One region of the Abyssisolibacter fermentans genome, then DNA from elsewhere that is predicted to be linked to it. Evidence: predicted binding sites of a transcription regulator. Region 1 holds the regulator's gene; each other region holds the start of a gene.

Region 1 (3,223 bases):
TCTCTAGATGATTTAGAGGCAGTTTCCTTCATAAAAAATAAAAAAGTAGTTTATAAAGAGGATAGAGGAGTTGGAGATATGAAACAGATTGGTTTATATTTTCATATACCATTTTGTAAAAGTAAATGCTACTATTGTGACTTTATATCATTTCCTCGTATGGAACATATAATAGAAACGTATATTAAGTATGTAATGAGTGAGATAAAGTTGTATACTTCTCAGTTAGCAGACTATAAAGTGACAAGTATTTTTATTGGTGGAGGGACTCCATCGTCCATAGATAGTAAATATATCTATCAGATATTGGATAAAACAAATAAAGTATTTAATTTAGATAATGATATAGAAATATCTATAGAAGCAAATCCTAGTTCTATTGATAAAGATAAGCTTAGAGTGTATAAAAGTTGTGGAATAAACAGGATTAGTATGGGAGTACAATCTCTTAATGATAGATTACTAAAGAGTATTGGTAGAATACATGATCAAAAAACTGTCTTAAAGGCTTACCACGATATTAGAGAAAGTGGTTTTGATAATGTAAACTTCGATATAATGTTCAATTTACCTTTGCAAAGTATAGATGATGTAATGAATACACTACAAAAAACTGTTGAGTTAGATGTAGAACATATTTCATTATATAGTTTAAAGCTTGAAGAAAACACACCATTTTATAGGAAATATGAAAAAGGAGAGCTTATACTGCCTAATGAAGATGTTGAAAGAGAAATGTATCATGAATCAATAGATTTTCTAGAGGCTAATGGTTATCATCATTATGAAATATCAAATTTCAGTAAAAAAAATTATGAATGTAAACATAATTTAATATATTGGAAACTTAAGCCTTATTTAGGTTTTGGATTAGCTGCACATTCAAATATAGGCAATAATCGATGGAGTAATAATGAAAACTTTGAAGATTATTTTAAAAATCTAGATCAAGGTATAAAGCCTATAAATGATATTTGTAATATTGAAAAGGATAAAATGGCCGAATATACAATATTAGGTTTAAGACTTATAGAAGGTATAGATATAGATGATTTTAGAAATAAATTTGAAGTAAGTATATTTGATGTTTATAGAGAAGTTATAGAAAAATATCACAAAAATGGTTTGTTGAGTACAGAAAAAAATAGAATTAAATTAACTAGACGTGGACTTGATTTATCAAATCAGATATTTTGCGAGCTAATGCCATAAAATTTTAAAAAAAATGTATAAAAGGTATTGACAAATATTAAATTCAATGATAATTTAAAAACAGAAAGTATTAGCACTCAATAAGAGAGAGTGCTAATAATTGAAAAATATTATGAAATAGATAAGGTTAACTATCAAATAACACTAAGATTGGTATTAGATTGGTAGGCGATGTGTATGAAAAATGATAGAAAGATGAAAATCCTTCAGGCTATAATACATAGTTATATAACTAATGGTGAACCTGTAGGATCGAGAACTATTTCCAAGAAATATTCTTTAGGAATTAGTCCTGCTACGATTAGAAATGAAATGTCAGATTTAGAAGAATTAGGATATTTATTTCAACCTTATACTTCAGCTGGTAGAATTCCATCTGATAAGGCCTATAGATTGTATGTAGATAGTTTAATTGAGTTTAAGAATATTGAAAATGTGAAAAAGCAAAATATTAAAAAGAACCTCTTAAATAGTATAAGTGAAATAGAGCAGTTAGTACAGTCAAGCTTAAATATATTATCTGATTTAACCCGATATACTACATTAGCTGTAGCTCCAAATTTAAAAGCTAGCAAGTTAAAGCATATACAGCTAGTGTTATTAGATGAGTATAGAATATTAGTTGTTTTTGTTACTAGTACTGGTATTGTTAAAAATACAATAATTAGACTTAGTCATAGTGCAAATGAGGAACAATTAAGTATAATTACAAATTTATTAAATACTAAGTTAAAGAACAAAAACATAGGAGACTTACCTATAATAATAAATAGGGAAGTAATTAATACAATAGTTAAAGAAGTTAATGATTTACACAACATAGTATCAGATATAATACCTACACTCTATAATACAATTGATGAATTAGATAATATAAAATACTATACTGATGGAGTAAATAAAATATTCGATTATGCTGAGTATAATGATATTTGTAAAGCAAAAGAAATCATTTCATTTTTGGAAGATAAAGAAACAATTACTGAAATGTTGTTAAGAGACAATAAGAATGATATTGAGGTTATAATAGGTAATGAAAATGAATATGATGAAATCAAAAACTGTAGTTTAATAACTGCAACTTATAAAATGAATGGTATGACTATAGGAAAGATAGGACTTATTGGCCCGACTAGAATGGAATATTCTAAGGTTATTCCCATAGTTAAACTTATGGCTAGGGATTTGAATGACATTTTATCAAAATATTTTCTTGATTAAAAGGGTGTGGGATATAGAATCTTGCACCTTTGAAATGTGATAATATGGCTATAGTCTTAATATATACAAACATTGCATAGAGGGGTGAGTCAAATGTGTAAGAGTGAAACAAAAAAAGATATAAGTGAAGAAGCTAGTGATAAAGAGTATTCTTGTGAAGAAGAACAAGGAGAAGAGCAAGAAAAAAATTATGAGAAGGAATTAGCAGAGCTTAACGATAGATACATAAGACTGCAAGCAGATTTTATCAATTATAGAAAGAGAGTTGAAAAAGAAAAACAATCTCTTAGTAAATATGCGAATCAAGCGCTAATAACTGATTTATTGGTTTCATTAGATAACATTGAAAGAGCATTAGAATCAGTAGATGAAGATACGCAAAAAGATAATTTATACAAAGGTATTGAAATGGTATATAAACAAATAATTGATATATTTAACAAAAATCATTTAGAAGAAATTAAAGCATTGAATTGCAAATTTGACCCGAATTTACATCATGCAGTTATGCAAGAAGCTTGTGATGAATATGGTGAAGATACTGTAATCGAAGTATTTCAGAAGGGTTATAAATTATATGACAGAGTAATAAGACCAAGTGTGGTAAAAGTATCTAAATAAAGAAAATAGGAGGATTTAAAATGGCTAAAATAATAGGTATTGATTTAGGAACAACTAACTCATGTGTAGCAGTTATGGAAGGTGGAGAACCATTAGTTATAGCTAATGTAGAAGGAAATAGAACAACACCATCTATAGTGGCATTTACTAAAGATGGAGAGAGATTAGT
Region 2 (3,223 bases), on a different contig from region 1:
CAAGAATAAAGAAATGTATAGAAGCATTAAGTGAAAGTTATGGCAAAAAAATTGGTGAATATAAAGGTCAAACATATTATAGTTTTCCTGAACCTGAAATTTTAAAAGAAATGAGAATAGAAGAATTATTGAAAAGTGGAGTAGGATTTAGAGCTAAGTACATTTTTAATGCTGCTGTTATTGTAGGTGAGAAACAAATGAATATATATCGAATGAAGAATTTATCTACAGAGGATGCTAGAAAAGAATTGATGTTATTTGCTGGTGTTGGACCTAAGGTATCTGATTGTATTATGTTATTTTCTATGGAAAAGCATGATGCATTCCCAATAGATGTTTGGGTTAAAAGAGTTATGGAATATTTTTATTTGCCTGAAGGTAGTAAATTAAAAGATATACAGGAATTTGCTCAAGATAAATTTGGAGCATATGCAGGGTTTGCTCAACAGTATTTATTTTATTATGCAAGAGAATTAAAACTAGGAAAAAATAACTAAATTATGATTTGATATTAATAGATTACACATTCAAGAAGGAGCTTCATATAATAATTTAATTTTTCATGAAATAATCTGGGTTTTATATGTTATAATTATGTAAATACAGTGATTAGGAGAGAGTAGAATGGACAAAAAAATTAAAATACCCTACATTAATCTGGTACCAGTTGCGATTATTATCCTTTTGTTATTTAAGATTATTAATAATGATAGTGTAGCACCTATGTTTTTTAAAATATTAAATCCGTTTTTAGGAGGGTTCATAATAGCATACATATTAAATCCTCTTATAAGAATTGTAGAAAAAAAATTAAAATGTAATAGGGTTCTTAGCATAACAATTGCATATTTAATAGTTTTAGGAATAGTAATATTTATTATAGCTATTGCAGCACCGGAAATTGTAAATAACTTTGTAGATTTAGGTAAAAGTTTTCCGGATTTCATGAGAAGCACTAAAAAATTCTTGCAATCAGATATATATAAAATAGAGTTTCTGAGAAAGTATAATATAGTAGCATACATCGAAAATTTTGCTGATAGCAGTATTCAAAAGATTATGGATTATGTAGGTCCAGGTTTAGGCAGTGTAGCATTGAAGGCTGTTGGTTTTACGCATTCACTATTTAACATAATGGTTAATTTCATAATAGCTATATTTATGTTATATAACAAAGAAGGATTTGTTATAGGTAGTAAAAAAATATTATTTGCCTTTATTGATAATAAAAGTGCATATAAAATATTGGATGTTTTAAGAGAGATGGACGATATTTTTTCCAAATTTTTAATAGGAAAGCTTTTGGATTCAGCAATAATTGGAATTATATGCTTTATATTATTGTTGATAACAGGAAACCCCTATGCACTTGTTTTAAGTACAATTGTTGGAATTACTAATATGATTCCATATTTTGGACCATTTATAGGCGCGGTACCAGCAATTTTAATAACTTTATTTGTAAGTCCTATCAAAGCGTTTTGGACTGCTATAATTATATTAGCGCTTCAACAGTTTGATGGCTGGATATTAGGACCAAAGATTTTAGGAGATAAAGTAGGAATAAAGCCATTTTGGATAATATCAGGAATTACAATAGGAGGAGCTTTATTTGGATTAATGGGTATGTTTTTGGGGGCACCTTTAATAGCTATAATTAAAACATTAATTGAAAGAATTATTGATAAAAGATTAAAAAATAAAGGTATGATTGATATGTAATTGATTAGATTTGGTGCTTAATTGTCATAAACTAAAGGAATATGGAGTAAATAAATAAAAAACAGATAAAAATGAATATAATTTAGTATAATCGACAATTATACTAAATATTGGTTCAATACGGCATTTGATTGATAATGGTGTATTATGTAACATTATATTTGTAAGTGTTAGCACTCGGTATTGCTGAGTGCTAATAATTAAATTAGATAATTTATTAAAATCAAATAAATTTTTATTAAGGAGGAAGAAATATGAATATTAGACCATTAGGAGACAGAGTAGTAATTAAAAAGGTTGAAGCTGAAGAAAAAACAAAGAGTGGTATTGTACTTCCAACTTCCGCTAAAGAGCAACCCCAAGTTGCTGAAGTACTAGCTGTTGGACCTTCTATAACTGAAGATGATAAGAAAAAAAATGAATTAAAAATTGGAGATAAAGTAATATTCTCTAAATATTCAGGAACAGAAATAAAAATTGACGGACAAGAATATACAATTTTAAAACTTAATGATATATTAGCAGTTGTTGAATAATTAATGAGTTTAAAAGGAGTGATTATAAATGGCTAAGCAAATAAAATTTGGTGAAGAAGCACGTCGTGCAATGGAGCAAGGTGTAAACAAACTTGCAAATACAGTTAAAGTTACATTAGGACCTAAAGGAAGAAATGTTGTTTTAGATAAAAAATTTGGTTCACCACTAATTACAAATGATGGTGTTACTATTGCAAGAGAAATAGAATTTAAAGATGCATACGAAAACATGGGAGCTCAATTAGTTAAAGAAGTTGCTACTAAAACTAATGATGTAGCAGGAGACGGAACTACTACAGCTACTCTTTTAGCTCAAGCTATTATCAGAGAAGGATTAAAAAACGTTGCTGCAGGTGCAAATCCTATGATTATCAGAAAAGGTATACATAAAGCTGTTGAAACTGCAGTTAAAGAAATAAAATCATATTCAAAAGAAATCTCTAGTAAAGAAGCTATTGCACAAGTTGCTTCTATATCAGCTAGTGACGAAGAAATAGGTAATTTAATAGCAGAAGCTATGGAGAAAGTAGGTAACGAGGGAGTTATCACTGTAGAAGAATCAAAAACAATGGGAACTACATTAAATGTAGTTGAAGGTATGCAATTTGATAGAGGATATTTATCACCATATATGGTAACTGATGCTGAGAAAATGGAAGCAGTATTACAGAATCCTTATATCTTAATTACTGATAAGAAAATAGCAAACATTCAAGAAATATTACCAATATTAGAGCAAATTGTTCAACAAGGTAAAGCTTTATTATTAATAGCTGAAGATGTTGAAGGAGAAGCTTTAGCTACATTAGTAGTTAATAAATTAAGAGGAACATTTAATTGTGTTGCTGTAAAAGCTCCTGGATTTGGTGATAGAAGAAAAGAAATGTTAAGAGATATAGCTATACTAACAGGTGGTCAAGTAATATCTGAAGAATTAGGTTATGACATAAAAGAAATATCACTAG
Region 3 (3,223 bases), on a different contig from region 1:
TTTAAAAATAATAATGTAAAAAATAAAAAAATGGATAAAGATATTGTAAATAAAGGTTTAGAATTTGCTAAAGCAAATGATTTTGATATAGAGTTTTTGGGAAAATCTGAATTTATAGATAGTACAAGCTGTAATAAAACAAATCAAACTAGCACTGACACTTATATAGTTCATAAAGATAAAATAAATAATTTGAGTATTGCAGTTAAGCAATTATTAACATATAACAAAAAAATATCAATTATTAAAACTGATATTGAAACTTGGTCTGATACGGACATTGAATTATATGAAAATGAATTAGATAAATTAGTTGATATTCTCGTAGAAAATTATATTAAAGATAATCAAGTTAAAATAAATATCTTGACTGAGCGTCTTTACTTAAATGAAATGAATAATTGTAATGCAGGCGTCAATAAATTCACACTAGCACCAAATGGAAAAATATATATATGCCCAGCGTTCTATTTCAATGATGAAGACAATTGTATAGGAAATGTTGATGAAGGTATCACTATGGAAAATCTCGATTTATTAGCTATAGACAGAGCTCCTATATGCAAAGAATGCGATGCTTACAGCTGCAGTAGATGTGTATATTTAAACAAGCTTCTTACTAATGAATACAATACGCCGTCTAAAATTCAATGTGTAATTAGCCACATAGAACGAAATGCATCCCGAAAACTTCAGATAGAATTAATAAAGAATGATATTGTTATTGGAACATCATTGATTAAAAAAATAGATTATTTAGATCCATTAGATAAAATTTTGAGTAAAAATAAATCTTATGTTATGAGCGAAAAAAAATATCAGGAGGTTAATAGTTTATGAAAAAAGAAAAAAAAGGAATTACAGTTGGCACCGTTACTGAAATAGAAAAAACGCAATTGTTAGACTATAGTGAAAAATTAAGTTCCCTTAAAGAACTTCTTCTCTTATTTAGAAATGATTTTGTTGAAAATAAAGATGATTTCAATATTGTTTACGAAAAATTTGTTATAGATTATACTAACACAAAAAAGGATATCCAAAATTGGTGGAATGAAAAGTCAAATAAATATTTATGGGAAGGAAAGGGAAGTAATGATCGTTTTTGGATGATAGATTTTAATACTAGAGAAATTATCTTATGCGATCGATAATTAATTATCATAATTAAAATAAAGTCTTGATAGTCATTATGTGATATCCAATAAGTAAGCAAAATAATGGGAGAAAAAACGTTTTGATTATCATTATAAATATAGTGTCTTAGGAATTTAAGAGTTCCTAAGAGTACTTATTTATCCAAAAAGGAGGTGAAATCATGACATTTTGTCCTAGTTGTGCAACTGAGTGTGAAGGTAATTGCTATGACTGGTGCGCACAATGCTGTAATACTACTTGTGCAGTACAATGTGCTAGAGGTCCTGGTGTATGTGCTGAAGATCTTGATTTTTAACAAATTAACTTCTTTAATACCTTTACTAAATATAGCAGCTAAATAATAAAAATTAAAGAAAAAGTTTTTGTTAGCACTCAAATTAAATGAGTGCTAATTTTTTATTGACAATTATTCACTATTGGGGTATTATATTGTTGAAAGTAATTGAATTGTACTATTACATATTTTTTAAGGAGTGAATTAAATGGCTGTTCAAAAAGGTAATTTATCTATTCATAGCGAAAACATATTTCCTATAATAAAAAAATGGCTTTATTCTGACCATGATATTTTTATAAGAGAACTTATTTCTAATTGTTGTGATGCTATTACAAAAGTTAAACGACTTAGCACACTTGGCGAAGCTGATTTAAAAGAAGATAAAGATTTTACTGTTAAAGTTATACTAGATAAAGAAAATAAGACTCTTAAATTTATAGACAATGGTATTGGTATGACTGATGAAGAGATTAAAAAATATATTAATCAGATAGCGTTCTCTGGAGCTGAAGATTTCTTTAATGCCTACAAAGATAAAGCTGAAAACGAGCAGATAATAGGACATTTTGGTCTTGGTTTTTACTCTACTTTCATGGTAGCTGATTCTGTAGAAATCAATTCATTATCTTATAAAGAAGGTGCTACTGCTGTAAAATGGTTCTGTGATGGTGGTACTGAATTTGAAATGGATGCAAGCGATAAAACAACTAGAGGTACAGAAATCACACTAAATATAGGCGAAGAAGGTACTGATTTCTTAGATGAATATAAGGTTAGATCAACTATAGAAAAATATTGTTCTTTTATGCCATTTCCAATATTCTTAGATGTAGCTAACAAAGAACCTAAAAAAGATGAAGATGGCAATATTATTATTGAAGAAGTTAAACCTTTAAATGATGTAACACCACTTTATACTAAACGTCCAAATGAATGTAGTGATGAAGATTACAAAGCTTTTTATCAAAAAACATTTAAAGACTTCAAAGAACCTTTATTCTGGATTCATCTAAACATGGATTATCCTTTTAATTTAAAAGGTATTTTATACTTCCCTAAGTTAAGTACACAATTTGATACTTTAGAAGGAGAAGTTAAACTTTATAATACTCAAGTTTTCATTGCAGACAATATTAAAGAAGTTATCCCTGAATTTTTGCTACTTCTTAAAGGGGTTATTGACTGCCCTGATTTGCCACTAAATGTTTCAAGAAGCTTCCTTCAAAATGATGGCTTTGTTAAGAAAACTTCAGATTATATCACTAAAAAAGTTGCTGATAAACTAGTAAGCTTATACAAAACTAAAAGAGAAGATTTTAAAAAATTCTGGGATGATATCAGTCCATTTGTTAAGTTTGGTATTATTAAAAATACTAAGTTTGCAGAAAAAGTAAAAGATATTGTACTATATAAAACAAACACTGGAAAACATTTAAGCATCAATGAATATTTAGCAAATCATGCTGGTAAACTTGAGAATGAAGTTTATTATATAACTGATACTACTCAACAATCTCAGTATATTAAATTACTTAGCGAACATGATGTTGAAGCCGTAGTATTAGATCACAACATTGATCAAGCTTTTATCTCTCACATAGAAAGCACCAACACAGATATTAAATTTAAAAGAGTAGACTCTGATCTATCTAGTCTTCTAACCGAAAAGGAAGAAAATGTAGATGAAGAAAAAAACAAGGCTGAAGTAGAGAAAATAAGTGATTTATTTAAAAAAGCATTAGATCTTGAAAAAATAAATGTTGAGCTTCAATCTCTTAAGAATGATGATGT
Region 4 (3,223 bases), on a different contig from region 1:
GACTGAATTAAGTAAAACTAATATCATGGAAGAAATAGTTAGTATTATTAAAAAATTATTCGAAACAGATATAACTTGTATAGGTAAAGGTTATGAAAATGAAAAACTTCTAGGTATCAAAATAAGATTAAATGCGTCTCAATTAGTATATGTTTTATTAGAGTGCGAAAGATTATTTAAGATTAAAATCCCACAAGAAGATATAGTCAAAGGGAGTTTTAATACAGTTAATAACATTGCAGACATTATTTATAAGCAGCTTAAGATAAACCAAAAACCAGCAATATAAAAAAAGGTTTGTGTATCAATAGTTATACTGATGAATTTTATTTTAGGTATAACATTGATATTATAATATAATTTATAATTAGTTCAATATTATTCACAGGCTAATTATAAATTTTTATAACATAAAAAGGGGGTGAAACAATGAAAAAATTAGGTAGAAAAATCAATATAGAGGAGCAGACAATAAAAGCTTTTCATGATCCATGTGCTTTGTGTGGTAGATGTTCCTGTGGTTGTTCTGGTGATAAAATTTATTCAAAAGATTATGATTCAGATAATGATGCAGCTTATGATCCATCAGGTGCAGCGATGTAGGAGAATATATCCTGTATTAGCTATAATAAAAACTTCCTTGGTAAAATTTTATACCAAGGAGGTTTTTATTATATTAAAATACACCAGAAAGATTGTGAATTATATATATTTGAATTAATTAAAAATATACTGAGAGAAAAAAATATATTAATTGAATAGTTTATTAATAAAAAGTAAAACTATCAAGAGGGAGTGTTATTGAGTATATCAGTAGCTAAGTTATAAAAATGATATTAATACATTACAAAAATTAAAAAAGAAAACAACTATGGAGGAAGAATAAAATGACTAGCAATCTTGAAATTTATAAATGTGACATATGCAATAATATCGTAGAAGTTTTGCATGGAGAAGGTGTACCGCTTGTTTGTTGTGGTCAAAAGATGGAATTATTAAAAGAACAAACAGCTGATACTTCAAAAGAAAAACATGTACCATTTATTGAAAAAATAGAAGGTGGGTATAAGGTAAGAATTGGAGAAAACGAAAGCCATCCAATGACGAAAAAGCATTATATTCAGTGGATAGAATTAATCGCAGGGAATAGAATATATAGAAAAGAATTAGCTCCTGATGATATACCAGAAGTTGTTTTTAAAATTGAGAAATTAGATAATGTTTATGCTAGGGAGTATTGTAATATACACGGACTTTGGAAAGGTAGAATTTAATAATCAAAAATTTTAATAAAAAACCAAAAAAGGTATTGACAAAACATTCAAAAAGGTGTACTTTAAAGTTGTTAGCACTCATCAGTGATGAGTGCTAACAAAAAACTATTAAAGGAGGAACTTAATATGTTTGAATTGACACCTTTTAACAACAGTTTCACTAATGACTTACTTACTTTTAACAACATGATTGATGATTTCTTCAATAATAGATATTTATCTTCAAAAAACATACGGAATGACACATTTAAAATTGATGTGAAGGAAAGTGAAAAAGAGTACTTAGTTGAAGCCGAACTACCAGGTATAAAAAAAGATGAAATGAAGATTTACTATGAAGAAAGAAGAATGATGATTGTTGTTAAGCGTGTAGTACAAGCAAATGAAGAAAAAGAAAACTATGTTCACAGAGAAAGAAGAATAACTTCAATGCAAAGAAGTATATATCTTGGAGATATAAATGTAGGTGCTATTGAGGCAAAACTTGAGGATGGTATATTAAAAATCAAAGCACCAAAAAAAGAAAAGATAGACAATAGACTTCAAATTGAAGTCAAGTAATATAAATAAAAATATTATAAAAGGAGGAATTGATATATTTGGATTAACACCTTTTAACAGAAATTCTATGCAAAAAAAATATAATAATGATATTGTTGATCTTAATGACATGATTGATGATTTCTTTAGTGATAGTTTTTTTCCGATAAGAAATTTGCGTAATGATACATTTAAGATTGACATTAAAGACAATGAGAAAGAGTATTTAATTGAAGCTGAACTACCAGGTATAAAAAAAGAAGAAATTAAGCTAGACTATAATGAAGGAAGACTTACAATTGCTGTTCTAAGACAAGAACAGAAAAATGAAGAAAAAGAAAATTATATACACAGAGAAAGAAAAATGACTTCAATGCAAAGGTGTATGTATCTTAAAGATATTAAAGCAGGAACTATTGAAGCAAAACTTGAAGAAGGAGTATTAAAAATAACAGCACAAAAAGAGGAAAAAGTTGATAATAGGTATAAAATTGAAATTCAATAGATAATATATTACTTTAGGATGGGTCATGTTATTTACATGTACTCATCTTTTTTAGCAGATAATCAAAATTTTATTTCATATATGAATCGCTTACTCTTATGAACATGTAAGTAAGAGTATTTAACGGGTTGACCAACCCAATAGATCATAAACAATTCAATAACTGTAAGAGGCTTCTACGAATTTAAGCATTGAAAATGCAATAGAAACTGTTTTAAATTTGTTAGATAATTTTTTGTTATAGACTAATTTAACTAATAATATTGCTATTAATGTTCTTACAATTTTATCTGTAATACCTACATTTTTATTAAAATCCAATTTCATAACATCACCTCAATATTAGTATTCTGTTATGTATTAAAAATATACAAGATTGATATAACATTCATATTATAAAAGATGTTATAAACGTTTATTTCTTAGGAATGTAATAAGGTATTTAACTATTGTAAAATTATATTTAAAGTTTCATATTAATTTCCCCTATTTGCTTAAATCCTAATTTTGTATACAGTTTTTTAGCTGATTCATTACCTTCTTTATAAGTTAAAAAAATTTGCGATTTTTATCCATTGTATAGCTAGTTTCATAGCCTTTAGATTGATATTTCTTGTCAATCACAAGTTGCCACATTAATGTTTTCCTATATTATGGCTTTGCATATCCATATCATACATTAAAAAACTGTTAATACTTACAATTCTATTATACTTACATTTCAAACAAAGATATGCTTTACACTATTTTAAAAGGATTTTGTAAAAAAAAATAGAATAATACAATAATTGAAATTATTAAAATACATTATTAAAAATAGAAAAACTATACTTAAACCCAGATTATTCATAGAAAATTATGAGCAGTGAACTAAAATCTATGATTTTATGTGAATCGCTTACTC

The links. Region 1 encodes HrcA, which represses chaperone genes, less so after heat shock. Its sites were predicted from a motif close to TGTTAGCACTCNNNNNNNNNGAGTGCTAACA; they were not measured.
Region 2: the regulator HrcA is predicted to act here: its motif matches at 1,891-1,921, upstream of AYC61_RS17390 (co-chaperone GroES).
Region 3: the regulator HrcA is predicted to act here: its motif matches at 1,519-1,549, upstream of htpG (molecular chaperone HtpG).
Region 4: the regulator HrcA is predicted to act here: its motif matches at 1,344-1,374, upstream of AYC61_RS08305 (Hsp20 family protein).

The regions. Positions count from the first base shown of each region.
Region 1 covers NZ_LOHE01000002.1:113,056-116,278, forward strand. Annotated here, with positions in the region: gene hemW (radical SAM family heme chaperone HemW) at 79-1,212, shown strand; gene hrcA (heat-inducible transcriptional repressor HrcA) at 1,390-2,433, shown strand; gene grpE (nucleotide exchange factor GrpE) at 2,527-3,054, shown strand; gene dnaK (molecular chaperone DnaK) at 3,075-3,223, shown strand, end outside.
Region 2 covers NZ_LOHE01000090.1:54,462-57,684, reverse strand. Annotated here, with positions in the region: gene AYC61_RS17400 (DNA-3-methyladenine glycosylase family protein) at 1-497, shown strand, start outside; gene AYC61_RS17395 (AI-2E family transporter) at 625-1,722, shown strand; gene AYC61_RS17390 (co-chaperone GroES) at 1,977-2,258, shown strand; gene groL (chaperonin GroEL) at 2,287-3,223, shown strand, end outside.
Region 3 covers NZ_LOHE01000066.1:1,351-4,573, reverse strand. Annotated here, with positions in the region: gene AYC61_RS11215 (radical SAM peptide maturase, CXXX-repeat target family) at 1-840, shown strand, start outside; gene AYC61_RS11210 (CXXX repeat peptide modification system protein) at 837-1,151, shown strand; gene AYC61_RS22045 (hypothetical protein) at 1,316-1,450, shown strand; gene htpG (molecular chaperone HtpG) at 1,638-3,223, shown strand, end outside.
Region 4 covers NZ_LOHE01000051.1:37,923-41,145, reverse strand. Annotated here, with positions in the region: gene AYC61_RS08315 (hypothetical protein) at 1-289, shown strand, start outside; gene AYC61_RS20660 (CLI_3235 family bacteriocin precursor) at 430-603, shown strand; gene AYC61_RS08310 (desulfoferrodoxin) at 888-1,274, shown strand; gene AYC61_RS08305 (Hsp20 family protein) at 1,401-1,835, shown strand; gene AYC61_RS08300 (Hsp20/alpha crystallin family protein) at 1,822-2,319, shown strand; gene AYC61_RS21180 (hypothetical protein) at 2,476-2,646, opposite strand.